Regions from separate parts of the Gudongella ferriphila genome, predicted to be linked through region 1. Evidence: riboswitches for the same ligand, from Rfam matches in the RefSeq annotation. Region 1 holds a riboswitch; the other holds the start of a gene.
The links. Region 1 has a riboswitch for molybdenum cofactor ahead of ACKVDP_RS02455 (molybdopterin molybdotransferase MoeA). Riboswitches for the same ligand answer to the same signal wherever they lie in the genome.
Positions count from the first base shown of each region.

Region 2: linked by a shared signal. The riboswitch ahead of ACKVDP_RS04310 (aldehyde ferredoxin oxidoreductase family protein) and the one ahead of ACKVDP_RS02455 (molybdopterin molybdotransferase MoeA) in region 1 are both predicted to bind molybdenum cofactor.

Region 1 covers NZ_JBJXRK010000002.1:27,447-35,457, forward strand. Annotated here, with positions in the region: gene ACKVDP_RS02430 (hypothetical protein) at 1-702, shown strand, start outside; gene ACKVDP_RS02435 (DUF1328 domain-containing protein) at 734-898, opposite strand; gene moaC (cyclic pyranopterin monophosphate synthase MoaC) at 983-1,897, opposite strand; gene moaA (GTP 3',8-cyclase MoaA) at 1,901-2,860, opposite strand; gene ACKVDP_RS02450 (molybdopterin biosynthesis protein) at 2,871-4,757, opposite strand; gene ACKVDP_RS02455 (molybdopterin molybdotransferase MoeA) at 4,775-6,001, opposite strand; molybdenum cofactor riboswitch at 6,049-6,163, opposite strand; gene fdhD (formate dehydrogenase accessory sulfurtransferase FdhD) at 6,132-6,917, opposite strand; gene mobA (molybdenum cofactor guanylyltransferase) at 6,919-7,527, opposite strand; gene ACKVDP_RS02470 (MogA/MoaB family molybdenum cofactor biosynthesis protein) at 7,530-8,011, opposite strand, start outside.
Region 2 covers NZ_JBJXRK010000004.1:25,216-33,226, forward strand. Annotated here, with positions in the region: gene ACKVDP_RS04305 (HD domain-containing phosphohydrolase) at 1-2,938, opposite strand, end outside; molybdenum cofactor riboswitch at 3,190-3,317, shown strand; gene ACKVDP_RS04310 (aldehyde ferredoxin oxidoreductase family protein) at 3,364-5,211, shown strand; gene ACKVDP_RS04315 (DMT family transporter) at 5,232-6,134, opposite strand; gene ACKVDP_RS04320 (DMT family transporter) at 6,336-7,217, opposite strand; tRNA gene ACKVDP_RS04325 (tRNA-Arg) at 7,293-7,369, opposite strand; gene sdaAB (L-serine ammonia-lyase, iron-sulfur-dependent subunit beta) at 7,525-8,011, shown strand, end outside.

The sequences.
Region 1 (8,011 bases):
CAGGAGATGGAAAGCTACGTGGCAAAGCTGGTTTCATACGAAGCCCTTGACCACATGGTTGATTTGATACAGAGGGTATACAATGCATTACCAAACAAGGAAGTGCTTTTTGTGGATTCCTATGAGGATATGAAGCAGGACCTTGACGAGGGTGCAAAGGTTATCGGCATTTACGGAGAGGAAAATCAGATGATTGCATATCGTTATGTTAGCTTCCCAGGACTTCAGGAAAGGAATCTCGGCCGTGATGTGGGACTGTCTGAGCATGAACTGGAGAAGCTCTGTCAACTGGAGACAACTGTTGTTGATCCTCCCTATAGGGGTAACAACCTTCAGTATATGACCCTTTCGCTGATGAAGCCCATCGTTGCAGCCGAGGGCTATAAGCATATGGCATGCACCATATCGCCATACAATTATTTCAGTGTCAACAATATTATGAGACATGGCTTGAAGATCAAGGACCTGAAGAAAAAATACGGGACCCTTCCCGATAACAGTGATGGAATCTGGCGTTACATCCTTCACGAAAGAATTGATAGAGAAGAAGACTTTGTAGTTGATAAAATGGTAAATGTACCAATGACAATGATCCAAAAGCAAAAGGAGCTTCTGGAGGCCGGATTTGTTGGCCACAGGCTTCACAGAGACCAATCATTGGATTATGTTCAATACTCCTCCTTACAGGAAAACTCCAGGTAATCCACCTGGAGTTTTCCTTTATAATATACATTTAAGGATTCAGTCTTTTCCCGAATATCAAGGATAAAACAAACAATACAAGGAAAACAAAGAACAAGATTTTAGCAATTTCAGTTGCCGCTCCTGCAATTCCCCCAAATCCCAGCACTGCTGCTACAAGTGCCACTACTATAAATATTATTGACCATCTCAACATTTACTATCCCTCCTAATTTTTTATGTAAATAGGAGTATATGTATTATATTCCCTAAAATATAAGACCTAAACAAAATGCCAGGACTAAAGTCCTGGCATATCTAGAATCTCTATGGTATCTCCCGGCTTGATTACGCCATCTCTAAGTACTTTTGTAAAAATTCCCTCCTTTGGCATTACACATTTGCCAACGGTTTTTGAGATGGCACAGCCTGAGTGACACTCCTTTCCAATCTGGGTCACTTCATGGAGTGTCTCCCCAATTCTCATCCTGGTTCCAACGGGAAGGTCATAAAGTATTATCCCTTCCGTTGTAAGATTTTCTGCAAAATCACCAAACTTTAGTCCCTGGACTCCAGCATCTTTCATCTTATCGAAGCTCTCCTTGCCCAACAGGCTTACCTGTCTGTGCCAGTCACCACTGTGTGCATCCCCCACCAGACCATGGTCTACCTTGAATTCACCATGTCCAACAGACTCCTTCACCACACCCTTCTTCTCTGATATGTTTACCGCTAGAACCTTTCCGAAGCCCTTTCTTCTAAAGGTTCCAGACTTTCCTCCAGTCTTTTCCATAAGCTTTATCTCCTCTATTGTCATCTCCTTGTCCATGGCCTTGCACATATCATAAATGGTCAAAGCGGCAATGCTGACAGCTGAAAGAGCTTCCATCTCAACCCCTGTCTTGCCTGTGGTCTTTACCTGGCCCTTTATTTCAACATATTCCTCTCCAACATTGAAGGTTATGTCTGCACCTGTAAGAAAGATATTGTGGCACATTGGTATCAGGTCACTTGTCCTTTTGGCACCCATGATTCCAGCTACCTGGGCAACACTTAATACATCTCCCTTGTCTACAAGACCTTCCTTTATTCTCCTGGCCGTTTCCCTTTTCATGTTTATTCTTCCATATGCAGTTGCCGTCCTCTTTGTATCCTCCTTGTCGCCCACCTGAACCATGTGGGCCCTGCCTTCTTCATTGAAGTGAGTTAGGTCCATTGTCTAACCTCCTATTTGATTCATGTTTCTGGTGATATATTTCTGGTCTTCCAAATGATGCTCCTCTTCCTTTGTGAGGATGGCCTCGCTGATTGCCTTTTCAAGATTCTCCCCATTTCTGAGAACCTTTTTCAGGTCTATCTCCCTGTTGGAATGAAGACAAAGCTTCAGCTTACCGGTTGCAGTAAGTCTTACACGGTTGCAGTTTGTGCAGAACTTGCAGGAGATTGGATTGATCAAACCAACCTTTCCCTTGCCCTCAGGCAGTTTGTAGTAGGTTGCTGGCGATGATGGATCATCTCTATCAACCTCTACAAGCTCCGGAATCCTTCTTAGTATTTCCTCATTTGAAATGAATCTTGACCTGGCAAATCCTGCTGCCTCACCAATTGGCATAAGTTCTATAAAACGCACATCAACGCCTCCATCTCTGGTCATTCCAACCAATTTAGGTATTTCATCATCGTTGAAGCCACCAATCAATACTGTATTGATCTTTATGGGTTTTATTCCCTTTGCCTTGGCATTCCCAATGGCTTTCAGCACCCTTGCAATATCTCCGCCACGGGTTATTTCCATATACTTTACCGGATCCAGGGTGTCAAGACTTATGTTCAGTCTCTTCACACCGGCATCCAGGAGTTCGTCCAAATAATCATCCAGCAATATTCCATTTGTCGTCAAAGTAACCTCCCTGACTCCCTCAAGGGCATTAACTCTTTTTATCAGGTCAACAGCCCCCTCCCTTACAAGAGGCTCACCTCCTGTAAATCTTATCTTATTGATTCCCAGGCTGACAAATGCCTCTGTTATCTCATAAAGCTCCTCAAGACTGAGCATGTCACAGTGGGGAATCTTGTTCTTGATCCCATCCTCTGGCATACAATACTCACATCTTAAATTACATCGGTCTGTTAGGGATATTCTTAAATAATTTATATCTCTACCAAATCTGTCCCTCATATGATCATCCCTATCCTATCCATATTATCTTACCTGTCTCTTCAAATCCGTATCCACCAAGTTGGCGTACCCGAGTCTGGAACTCCTCCGACTTAATCAAATGGATAAACTCCTTTATTTTCTCCATTTCCAAGGAATCTCCATGTACCAGAAAATCATAGTCCTCATTTGCAAGTGGAATAAAATCAAGGTCCATGGCCTTCGCTGCTGAATAGACTCCTAGTCCTGTTGTTGCTGTATTGTTCTTGACAGCTGCGGCAACAGCCATATGGGTTGTGAACTCCCTCTGGTAGCCCCTGATTTCTTCAGGTTTAAGGTTTTCCTTCTTCAGGTTGTAGTCCAGGAGGACCCTGGTGCCTGCACCTCTCTGCCTGTTTGCAAACACAACATCTTCCCTGATAAGGTCCCTGCAGTCCTTAATGTCACTTGGATTTCCCTTCTGGACTATGAAGCCCTGATTCCGTTGTATCCCCTTAATCAGAGCCATCCTCCTGCCAGGAAAATACTTCTTCACATAGCTTATGTTGTATTCACCGGTCTCCATGTCCAACAGATGTATCGGTGCCAGGTGACACTCGTCCCTTCTCAGTGAAAGTATCCCCCCCATGCTTCCCACATGGGATGAGGCTAGCTTCATCATGTCCGCAATCACATCCATTGCAATGTCATGACTACCAATTGAAAGAAGCTTGTCCCTGATGGATGAGATCGGCTTTAAGAGCTCGACTGTTATCCTGTCTCCTGCTTCGTATCCCTCCACATTCCTGGGTATGATACCAATTCCATCAGCCTTGACAAGACTCATGCTGACTCCTGCCCCTCCTGAAAGAGGAGTTGCAACAAGCTTATCCTTCACCATACCAAGAGTTACTCGTACCATTTCCTTGTTCTTTAATGAAGAAACCATCCTTCTGCTTAGTGTGGCTTCAGTGGTATCGTAAATCTCACCCTGATCCCCTTGAAACTTAAGTATCAATGGCTTGGCAAAGACATCAAACACCATGAATGCCGAAACCGGATACCCTGGTATCCCCATTACCGGCTTACCCTTGATTATTCCAAGGATCGTAGGTTTTCCAGGCTTCATTGCAACCCCATGAACCACAACCTTTCCAAGATCCTGAATTAGGTTAACGGTAAAATCCTTTGTTCCAGCTGCCGAGCCTGCATTAATGATGACCATATCATTTTCTTCCACAGCATCTAAGAGAAGCTGTTTAAGCTTTTCGTAGTCATCCTCCATGGGTGGATACCTTCTTGGGATTCCACCCAATGATTCCACTAGTCCTTTGAAAACATGTGAATTGGAGTCAATTATGGTCCCTTCCCTTACCTGGGATATGTTCTCCACGATTTCAGATCCGGTTGGTATTATTCCAATTCTCGGACTCTTATAGATACCTATCTTCTCAATCCCACCTGAAATGAGAGCCCCGATATCCATAGGACGTATCCTGTGCCTTGAGGGAAGTATCATCTCCGTTGCCACAATATCCTCTCCGATCTGCCTCACATGCTGATAGGGATAGGCCGGCCTTAGTATCTGAACCTTCCCCTCATCCTGCTGTAGGACATCCTCTATCATGATCACGGCATCATAGGGCTCGTTTATGGGATTGCCGGTATTGACATATTTAAAATCAGACCCTTCCATAAGAGTCAAGGGATTGCTTTCATTGGCACCCTCTGTCCCCTTTGAGGTAACCGCTATTCCATCCATTGCCGATGCGTTGTATGCAGGTGAGGATACCTTGGCATAAACAGCTTCCCAGGTTATCCTTCCAAGGGAATCATGGACTGGAACCTCTTCCATCTCCCCCTTGATTGAGAGCTCATCCAGGTAGGTGTCCATGGCCTTGTCAACAGCTACATTGTCTATATAAGTATTTCTTTCCATATTCACACCTCCCTGTGCTAAAACAGATATACCTCTCTCGTCTCGCCCTTGTTTATCCCTTCCTCGTGTTCAGCTATTACAATGTACCCGTCGGAGCTGGAAAGGAGGGTTATCATTCCTGACTTGCCAAAGCTTGGTGTGGCAAACATCTTTCCATCCTCTCTTTTCAACCTCACCATGTGGTAGGTCTCCTTTCCAGGGGATGATGGGAAGTTGTGTGTTGTTATTGCCTCAACCCTTCTAGCATCATAGGGAGCTTTCAGAAGACCCTGAATATAGGGCTGCACGATTGCCTTGAACACTACAATTGATGATACGGGGTGTCCAGGAAGACCCACAATAAGCTTGCCCTTCCCATCTCCAATGATTGTAGGTTTTCCAGGTTTTATGGAGATCCCATGTGCAAGAACCCCCTTTCCCTTAAGGTCTGTTATGACCTTATGGGTGTAGTCTCTGGTCCCCACTGAACTGCCACCTGAAAGAAGCACAACATCCGCATGCTGGAGAGCTCTTCTCACACCCTCAAGCAGAAGGTTATAGTTGTCCTTCACTATTTCACGTCCTGCCACCTCTCCCCCTATTTCCCTTATCATTGCAGAAAGTGCATAGGAGTTGATATCCCTTATTTTACCTATCTTGAGTTCTTCATCCAGATCTATTACCTCATCCCCTGTGGAGAGTATGTATACCTTGGGCTTTTTTATCACTCTGACATGACTAATCCCCAGGCTTGCCAACACTCCAATCTCATTGGGTCCGATCCTTCTACCTGCCTGGAGGGCCACTTCTCCTTTTTTTATGTCCTCGCCCCTAAAAACCATATTCTCTCCCTTGCTTATGGGTTTGAAGAGAAGCACGGTTTCCTCATCCATCTTTTCAGTATTCTCAATCATTATCATTCCAGTTGCGCCCTCTGGCATCATGCCCCCTGTGGGCACATACACGGCTTGACCGCTCCCTACTTGATGTTTTGGGGTCTCACCCATAAGGACCTCTCCAAGTACCTCCAGAATGCTTGGTATTGATTCTGTGGCACCATGGCTATCCTCAACAAGGACTGCATAGCCATCGACAGTTGACCTGTCGAATTCAGGCACATTTATCTCTGAAACAATATCATCAGAGAGCACCCTGCCCTGAGACTCCAGCAGGCTTACAAGTTCAGATTCCAACTGGTATTGCCCAAATTCATCTTTTATGAGTTCCCTGGCATCATCTACTGACACCACCTTAAAGAATTCCATGTAATTCCACCTTTCATGTGCGAAAAAAAAACAACCTGAAAGGAAGGTTGTCAAATAAACATCTTCCTTTCCAAACGGGAGGCTTCAGGATTTCTCCTTTACCCAACGGCATTGCTTCATGGCATCTGCTTTAGAAATCAATGCTCGGAAAATTTGTATATATATTCATTTTTACTCCCCTTGCAAATCCCACAAGGGTTATATTAAGCTCTCTTGCCAGCTCCACCGCCAAAGATGTTGGTGCAGACCTTGATATTACAACAGGAACTCCCCGTCTTGCTATCTTAATAAGCATTTCTGAGGAAATCCTTCCGGTGGTAAGGACCAGCTTATCCTCAAAGCTCTGGTTGTTGATATGTCCCCACCCAAGAATCTTGTCCAATGCGTTGTGTCTTCCAATGTCATCCCTGTGTACAAGAAGATTATCCCTGCTGCAGAGAGCGCAGCTGTGAACTCCTCCTGTTTCATTGAAAAGCTCACTGTGCCTATTGAATTCTCTCATTAATTGTACCACAGTTTCAGGTCTAATTCCCACAATTTTCTTTATTTTCCTACTTTTTGATGAATCCAAAACATTGTAGAAGGAGGAGCCCTTTCCACAGCCTGAGGTTATTGTTCTCTTGCCTCGCAGCCTGTCTCGCAAGGGCTTTTCTCTCACATCTGCCGCTATGTGGATGGTTCCCCTTTCCCTATCAAGATCCATATTGGATACCTCCTGGAAGGAGTCAATAAATCCCTCTGAAATTAGAAATCCAACCGCCAGCTCCCGGAGGTTCTCCGGAGTGCACAGCAAAGTGACTATCTCCTGGCCGTTCATATATAAGGTAAAGGGATACTCCCTTATGACCTTGTCCATAACAGTATCCCTGTGATTACCCTTGATTCTTATTATTTCAACATCTATCTTGTTTTCCATATCATGCACCATTGCCTTCATTCCTTTGCAGATATTCCTGTACATCCTCTCTTGTGTTGAGGTTGTAGAACATGTTCCAATCAGGACTGAACCTTCTTGCTTCCTTCTCAGGAACATACTCAACAGAATGTTCATCCAGCATTCTATGAATTGCCCTTCCACCTGAAGTCAAAAATCTTTCAATATGACCTGATAGGTCCTTTCTATAGAATGCATTAAAGGGTTCAATCCATTCCCCAAGTCTTGTGACGCAAGCCAAAGGATTAGAATTGGCAATTCTGTTCTTCATATACCTTACATATTCCAAATCAATTGAAGGCATGTCGCAGGCAACAACATAGGAATACCTGGAGGAAGCCATCAAAAGCCCCGCATGTATCCCCCCCAGCGGACCTTTACCCTCAATCACATCTCCGGTAATGATATCAGCCAGACCGATATAGTACTCAGGCTTGTTGGTTACTATGACTATCTCCTGAAATTCCTCGCGAAGCTTCTGAATAAGTGTCTCCACAAGGCTTCTTTCCTGGAATCTTATCAGCTGCTTGTCAAAGCCCATCCTTGTGCTTTTTCCACCTGCAAGTATTATGGCACTACCAAATTTTTTCATATCTAGTCCTCTTTTCTGGCACACTCCGAATCTCTGCCCGTCAGGATTTCAAGTCCATGGTCCACACTGTCAAGGCAAAACTCCAGGGATTCCCTGACAGCCTTGGGACTTCCAGGTAGGTTTATTATGAGAGTATTACCCCTGATTCCGGCAGTTGCACGGGAAAGCATAGCCCTTGGGGTGATCTTTAGGCTGAAGTATCTTATGGCTTCTGTGATTCCAGGTGCCATCCTTTCACATACCTGGATAGTGGCCTCTGGCGTAACATCCCTTTTGCTGAAGCCAGTTCCCCCTGTTGTGAGTATCAGCTCAACATCCAGGTTATCAGCCATATTGATCATTTCCTCCGCCAAAAGGTCCTTTTCATCAGGCAGGATCACCTGCCTGATGACCTGATAGCCCTTCTGCTCCACCATTTCCTTTATTACAGCTCCGGATACATCCTCTCTATGTCCAGTTGCTCCCTTGTCGCTTGATGTTATTA
Region 2 (8,011 bases), on a different contig from region 1:
GGCTTCCGGCATTTTCCCTCAGCTCCTTGACAGCATCCTCAAGGCTCATGGGATTTCTGTAGGGTCTGTGGGATACCATTGACTGGTAGGCATCCGCTATTGCAATTACCCTTGACTCCAATGGAATCTCCTCACCCTCAAGTCCTTCGGGATAGCCCTTTCCATCAAAGCGTTCGTGATGATAACGAATGGCCTTGGCATACTTTTCATGGTGTCCTAGAATTCTGAGTATTTCATAGCCTGCCTGAGAGTGCCTCTTGATGATTATCATCTCTTCATTGGTCAAAGGATCCCTCTTGTTCAATATCTCCTGGGAAACGATAATCTTTCCGATGTCGTGAAGCTCAACAGCCTTCCTGAAATCCTCAGCCTCTTCCTTCGACTTCCCAGTCTCCCTGTACAGGCTGGCTGCCATCTGGCTGGTTTCTTCATTGTGCTGCTTTTCATCCTCAAATTTTTTCCTGTTCTCCTCCAGGAAATCCAGAATGATTTTCTTCTTCACATCCTTGTTGTTCAAGTGTTTGTTTTCATACATATAGGAGTCCGCATACCTTAGATTGTCATCAATTGCTTCCCCTTCACTTGTCTTTGTTGAGAATCCAACAGCAAGTGAAAGCCTGAGTGATTCAACCCTGTGATCATGACCATTCCTTTGGATCCGCTCCTTGATCTCCCTGGCTTCCTCTGCCGAGGTCTTGGGAAGGAGGATTAGGAACTCATCCCCGCCTGTTCTGGCAATGATGTCATCGGCTCTGAAGGTCTCCCTAAGGAGATTTGCAGCCTCCCTGATGATGCGGTCTCCCATTTCATGTCCAAAAATATCATTGGTCAGCTTCAGGTTGTTCATGTCAACTATCATGACTGTGAAGGGAAGATTCCTTACGGTATCCAATCGCTTGATGGCATCCTCTACATATCTTCTGTTGTAGAGTCCGGTCAGTTCGTCATGGAAGCTAAGGTATTCAATCTTTTTCTGCTTCCTGACTGATTCGGTAATATCCCTAAAGACTATAACATATCCCTTGGTCTCTCCACTTTGGAGTCTTACGGTGGCAATGCTGTTATTGAGGATCACTTCCTCCCCGGACTTGGTGATCATAAGACCCCGCCTATGATTCCCGTTTCCGGTCTGTCGAGCCACCATAAGGATATCCTCAGGTTTTCTGGTCTCTGGATGATGCAATAGAAATACATCCTTCAGCAGCTTTCCCTGTGCTTCCTTGAAGGCCCATCCGGTCATTTCCTCAGCTGCCGGGTTGAGTACTGTAATCCTGCCTTCTACATCGGTTGATATGATTCCATCCTCAACTGACAGTAGGGTTGACTGGAATATCTCCTTTTCCAGGAACAGCTCCTGCTCAGCCTTTTTCTGGGCAGTGATGTCAGCCATGCTCCCTAGCATCCTTACGGGCTTTCCGTTCTCGTCCCTAAGGAGCGTTCCCCTGTCCCTGATCCAGATGGTCCTTCCATCAGGAAGGGTCATGCGATGTTCACTGTATAGGTTTTCCTGACCACTTATGGCCCTGGCTATGTTATCTCTTAGCTTCTCCTCATCCTCCGGATGGACCTGAGCCACAAACTGGTCTATTTTGTGATAGTCCGTATCGTAGGGAACTCCCATGATTTCACACCACTTCTTGTTGTGCCTTACTACTCCCTCTTCAAAGTGCCAGTCCCACAAGCCCTCACCAGCTACATCAAGTGTTATGCTCATGGTTTTTTCCCTCTCCTTGAGCTTTAGCTCCATGTGCTTCTTTTCAGTGATGTCATCAAGAACTATTGCAAGATATGCTTCCCTAGGCCGATATACAGACAGGTTCCACCATCTTCCAAGCTCTTCTACATGGTATTCAAATTGCCTTGACTCACCTGTTTCAAGAACCTGGTCTATTTGTCCCGTGTCCACCCTGTTGCTTATGGATACAAGTTGGAAAAGGGATTTGCTTAGAATTTCATCCTTGGGCATTGATGACATGACCTCAAAGGTATTGTTTGCATCCACAATTTCATAGTCCTGAAAATCCTCATATCCCCTGTTGGTTGCTTTTACAAGAAGAAAGCCTTGATTCATTTCATCTATAAGGGTTCTCTTTTCCTTTTCATTTTCCTCGGCAGCATTTTTAAGCCTTTGCTGCTCCCTGATGAACTGCTGGATGTACCTTACACCCAGAAACTGGATTATAAGAAACACAACCGCCAATACAATGATATACCTTAGGTAAATGTTTTTCCTAAACTCTATCAATGGTCCCAGAACCTCATCCTCAGACAAGCTTATGGCTACTGTCTTTCCCATAGAGTCACTGTGGATGTAGGAGGTCACCCTTCCATCCTCTCTGGTAACGGAATCCTCATACTGAGCAATGAGAAACTCAATTTTGTAGCCGTCTGCTTCCATCTCTCTAATAATCGGACTGATATCCGTCAAGACCACATCAAATCCAAGTATATCCTCACCATCCATTATTGGCGACTGGACCACAACAACCCCATGGGAGAAGTGGTTCAGCACAACCTCCGTCTCATCCCAGTTTATATAGTTCTTGATGTTTTTGTCAGGGCCAACCACATGGACAATGCGCCCATCCACTGTGACCCTTCCGGCAGTCCTTGACCTGTCAAAGGCTGCAATGCCCTCCTCATATCTTGGCACTGTGTATTCCCTTAGCTCCTCAAAGTCCATATCTCCATTGAGGTAATTCCTTATGGCGTTTTTTATGTTGGTCCTGCTTGATAGTGACCTGGTACTGTTGCTTATGTTTATCAGCCTTTCGTTCAGTACCTGGTACTTGTTGTATGTTGTCAGCTGAAAGTCCCTTAAAACTCCCTCTTCAAGGCTAGAGGATATGGGTTCGTTTATTCCAATATATATGGACAGGAAGACCACAGCGACTATTATTAAGATTAACATTCTAATTCTCTTATGGATCTGCTTCAAGTCTTCCCCTCCCCTTTTCTAATTGATAATGTAATGATTGCAAATTGTGTATAATTGTCTGATAATAAGTAAAAATACAAATTTTCATACCTTACAATTTTATCATATATTTATCAATTAGTCATTATGAATATTATTTTGTCAATCATCAGGACTGTTGTCTTTGTCCTTAAAGGATGAAGCAGCATATGCGCTTTACCGTAATATTGTATTGAAATTATGTTCACAATCTGTTACTATTAAGTTGAAAAGATTCATATGGACTCCGATTCTGTCTTTCCCACATCATGATTGACGCAAATCGGAAACTCAGAACACTGGGCCAGAAAAGAGATTTTCTGACCTGCCATGCTTGCAAAGGGGTTGTTCACTTACGGTGGATAGCCCCTTTATTGTGTTTTTGATAATTTGAAGGAGGGATTTAAATGAGTACACTGACGGGAAAAATCCTTAGGATCAACTTAAGTGACAGAAGTACGGAAACTGTACAAATCAATGAGGAATGGAAGGATCTCTATGTAGGCGGCGAGGGCTATGCGGCAAGGATTCTTTTCGACCATCTTGAGCCTGGCATGGACCCAATGGATGAAAGGAACATGCTTGTTTTTACCACAGGTCCCTTGACCGGAACTAAGGCACCCTCGGCCGGCAGACTTTGCATCGGCTACAAGTCTCCCCTTACAGGTACCATCGGCATGACAAATGTTGGCGGGCACCTTGCACCAATGATAAAGAGGGCAGGCTATGATGTAATCATAATCACTGGCAGGAGTGAAACCCCGGTATATGTCTACATCAAGGACGAAGGGGTTCATTTCAAGGACGCCGCTGCTCTTTGGGGCAAGAATACTGAGGAAACCGAGGATGCAATCCGCCAGGAGCTTGGGGAGTCCAAGGTGAGGATTGCAGAGATCGGTCCGGCAGGTGAAAGGCTTTCCCTTATATCCTCAATAATGATCGACAAGCACAGGGCGGCTGGCCGTGGAGGTCCTGGAGCCATAATGGGGGGTAAAAACCTTAAGGCCCTGGCAGTATACGGGACCGGAAAGCTTGAGGTGGACAACCCTGACATGATGGACCAATTCTCCAAGAGGGCTCGGGAGGAGCTTGACGCAGAAGCCTTTGTACGGGAGGAGCTCAAGCCCTTTGGCACCCCTTCCTTTACTGATTCCATAAATGCCCTTGGTCTTCTGCCCACCAAGAACTGGCAGCTGACAACCTTTGATTCCGCCATGGACAAGATTGGTCACAAGGCATACCACGATACCCTGAACGTAAAGGCATGGGCCTGCTTTGGATGCCCCATCGCCTGCGGCAGACACACTGAAATCATGGAGGGACAATACAAGGGCGAAACCGGAGGAGGCCCAGAGTACGAGACAGTTGGCGCCTTCGGCTCCAAGTGCTTTGTTGATGATCTTAATGCAATAACAAAGGCCGGCTATATATGCAACCGCATGGGCCTTGATACCATATCCACCGGGCAGACCATAGCCTCTGCAATGGAATGGTTTGAGAAGGGTTTGATTGACCTGGAGACCACAGGTGGAATCGACCTGTCCTTTGGAAATGCCGAGTCAATGGTTAAAATGACAGAGATGATCGCAAACAGGGAAGGCTTTGGGGACGTATTGGCTGAAGGTTCCCTGAGGGCGGCGAGAAAAATAGGTCCAGAGGCTGAGAAGTACGTATTCCAGGTCAAGGGAATGGAGCTTGCATCCTGTGGAGTAAGGGCCAGCAAGGGAGAATCCCTGTCACACCTTATCTCCCCAAGAGGCGCGGACCACCTTAGACCATATGCTTCAGTAATCGATGCCTTTGGGTATCTTGAGCCGGAGCTGGGGATAAATGAAAAGGTATCCCCATTTGAGGATGAGAAGAAGTGGTGGGTCAAGCCCTTTATGGAGCTTTCAATGATGACCAACCTCCTTGGGGTTTGCCTCTTCGCAAGTATAACCCTTGCGGTGAAGGGCAGCACCTGGACAGGGCTCTACAATGCTGCCACAGGGGATGAAAAGACCCTTAAGGAGATGATGGGAGCCTCTGAAAGGGTAATAAACCTTGAGAGATTGTTCAACGCCAGAGAGGGCTTTGGACGCAAGGATGAAAAGCTTCCTGTTAGACTTGCCCAGGAGCCAGCACCTGATGGCCTTGGAAAGGGCCAGGTGGCAAATGCCGAGGTCATGCTGGATGAGTTCTACGAAAGCATGGGCTGGGACAAGGAGACAGGACAGCCCACAGAGGAGACCTTGAAGAGATTGAAGCTGATGTAGCAAAATACTGGGGATGATTTTTATTCTATCATCCCCAGTGTTTTATTTTTTTTCTTAGCTGGTCTTGATATGGAAAGTATCAAAAGACCTGTAAATACCAGACCCATACCAAGACCTGAAAGAACTGACAAGCCTTCCTTAAGGAAAAACACTCCTAAAAGAGCTGCTGTAACAGGCTCAGCCAGATTCAGTGTCGCTGCCTTGTGCAATTTTATCCCTGATAGTCCGTATGAAAAAATTATGTATGCAAATGCACTGGTGACCAAGCCCAGATGAAGGGCTACACCAATTCCTTGTGGAGTCTTAAGCCAATCCAGGCTATAAATCAGCAAAAAAGGTGATAGGATTAATGCTCCTATTGTAAATATTACCCCCGTAACCATCTCAGGGGAATAATCTCCCAGCAGGTTCTTTGTGGCTGCAGTGTATACTGCATAAAAAAAGCCTGATCCCAGTGCCAGAAGTATTCCATTCATATCAATTAACAGGGCTCCCCTGCCCATAACCAATAGGATGCATCCAATTACTGAAACCATTGTTGAAGCTAGCCATTTAAACCCCGGAACTTCCTTGTTTACAATTATTGATATCAGACCAGCGAATATTGGTGCACTTCCAATGGCAACAACCGTTCCCATTGCCACCCCAGTCAATTTAACAGCTACAAAGAAAGTAAGCTGAGCCGAAGCCATGCTTACCGCTCCAATATATGTACTGACTTTTGAAAACATCTCCCGTCCTACAAGTTTCCCTCTCAGGAATGCATACAGCATGATTGCTCCCCCGCCTATGGCCAGTCTCACTGCACCAATTGATAGAGGCGTGGCTTCTTCAGGTGCAAAATGTTGTGCCGTTCCAATTGTTCCCCAAAGAATCGCTCCTAACAATGCCATTAAGCTGTACCTTAACTCTTTATGGTCCAAAAGATATCCACCCCTCATTTATGCAGAAGGACGAATATCAATGTTTGCAAACAAAAGACTCGTCCCGGCTTTTTTTGTATTCTCTTTAATACACTAATTTAAGCATAATATTAAAGCTCTGTCAATTATGTTCAGAGAAACATCTGGCAGTAACCATGCATGTAAAAGACATACCATTATCCTCAATGGTCCTTAATTTGATTATGCTCTTTTCTCTTTGGGTCTGGTTATTGACAGTATCAAAAGACCTGCAAAAACAAGTCCCATACCCACTCCTGACAGTGTAGATAGGCTTTCCTTAAGGAGAAACACTCCCAGCAGTGCTGCAGTTACAGGCTCTGCAAGAGTGAGGGTCACAGCCTTGTGCAGCTTTGTCCCCGAAAGTCCATAAGAGAAGATTACATATGCAAATGCAGTTGTGATCAGCCCAAGATGCAAGGCAACAGCAATCCCCCTCGCCGTAAGGAGCCAATCCAGGCTATAGATCAGAAGAAATGGGGATGTTATAATTGCTCCCATGGTAAATACAATTCCCGTTACAGCCTCAGGTGAGAACTCATCCAGGAGGTTCTTTGTGGATGCGGTGTAGGTGGCATAGGACAGTCCCGCTCCAAGAGCCAACAATATTCCATATACGTTGACGGAAAGTTCATCTCCTCCCACCACAAGAAGAATACAACCAAACACAGATACAAGTGTTGATATCAGCCATTTACGTCCAGGATTCTCTCTGTTTACAGCAAATGATATCAGTCCAGCGAATATGGGTGCACTACCTATTGCAACAACAGTGCCCATGGCAACTCCTGTAAGAAGAACAGCTGCAAAGAAGGTAAGCTGGAAGGATGCCATGCTTGCCGCTCCAATATATGTACTCTTTCTTGAGAAAATATCCCTTCCCTTTAGCTTACCCCTTAAGAAGGCATAGAGAAGCAGAACTCCGCCGCCCAATGCCAGTCTGACGGCTCCTATTGACATTGGTGTAGCACCCTCAGGTGCAAAATGCTGAGCTGTTCCAATTGTTCCCCAAAGAACTGCTCCCAGCATAACCATCATTGAATTTATAAATTCATTTTGCTTCAACAGCTATCACCCCTATTAAACAAAAGGACGAATCTTAATGTTAATACAAAAAGATACGCCCTAAATATTTCTGATTGGTACGCCCAGAGGGATTCGAACCCCCGACCAACTGGTTCGAAGCCAGCTACTCTATCCAGCTGAGCTATGGGCGCACAGTTGATTTGATACTATAATAGTATAACCCTTGGCAAATCCAATGTCAATAATGAACAACCCTCCCTCGCTTCAATAAACAATAGTGAAAAAGCGGCCTGTATCTGATATAATATGTAATTAATACAATACTTGGAATGTGAGGTGTATAAGGATGAAATATAGAAGCGTGTTTGATATTATCGGACCGGTGATGGTTGGCCCCTCCAGCTCCCATACTGCAGGTCCTGTAAGAATTGGACAGATTGCAAGAAGGCTATTTGATGCCCAGCCGGAAAAGGTTGTTGTAAGGCTTTACGGTTCATTTGCCGAGACCTACAAGGGGCATGCCTCCGATGTTGCTGTAATTGGAGGCATCCTAAACTATGAGACGGATGACCCAAGGATCCCAGAGTCCCTGGTCACAGCCATGGATTTGGGAATTGATGTTACATTCTTAAAGGAGGAGGCTATCCCTGAGCATCCCAACACAATGAAGATATCCATGACAAAGGGTGATGACAAGCTTGATATAGCTGCCATATCAATCGGTGGTGGAGTGGTTAGAATCACAGAGCTCAACGGGTTCCCACTTAAATTATCCGGCGAGAATCCTGCAATCCTTGTTTTCCACAAGGATGTATATGGTGTCATAGCAGGGG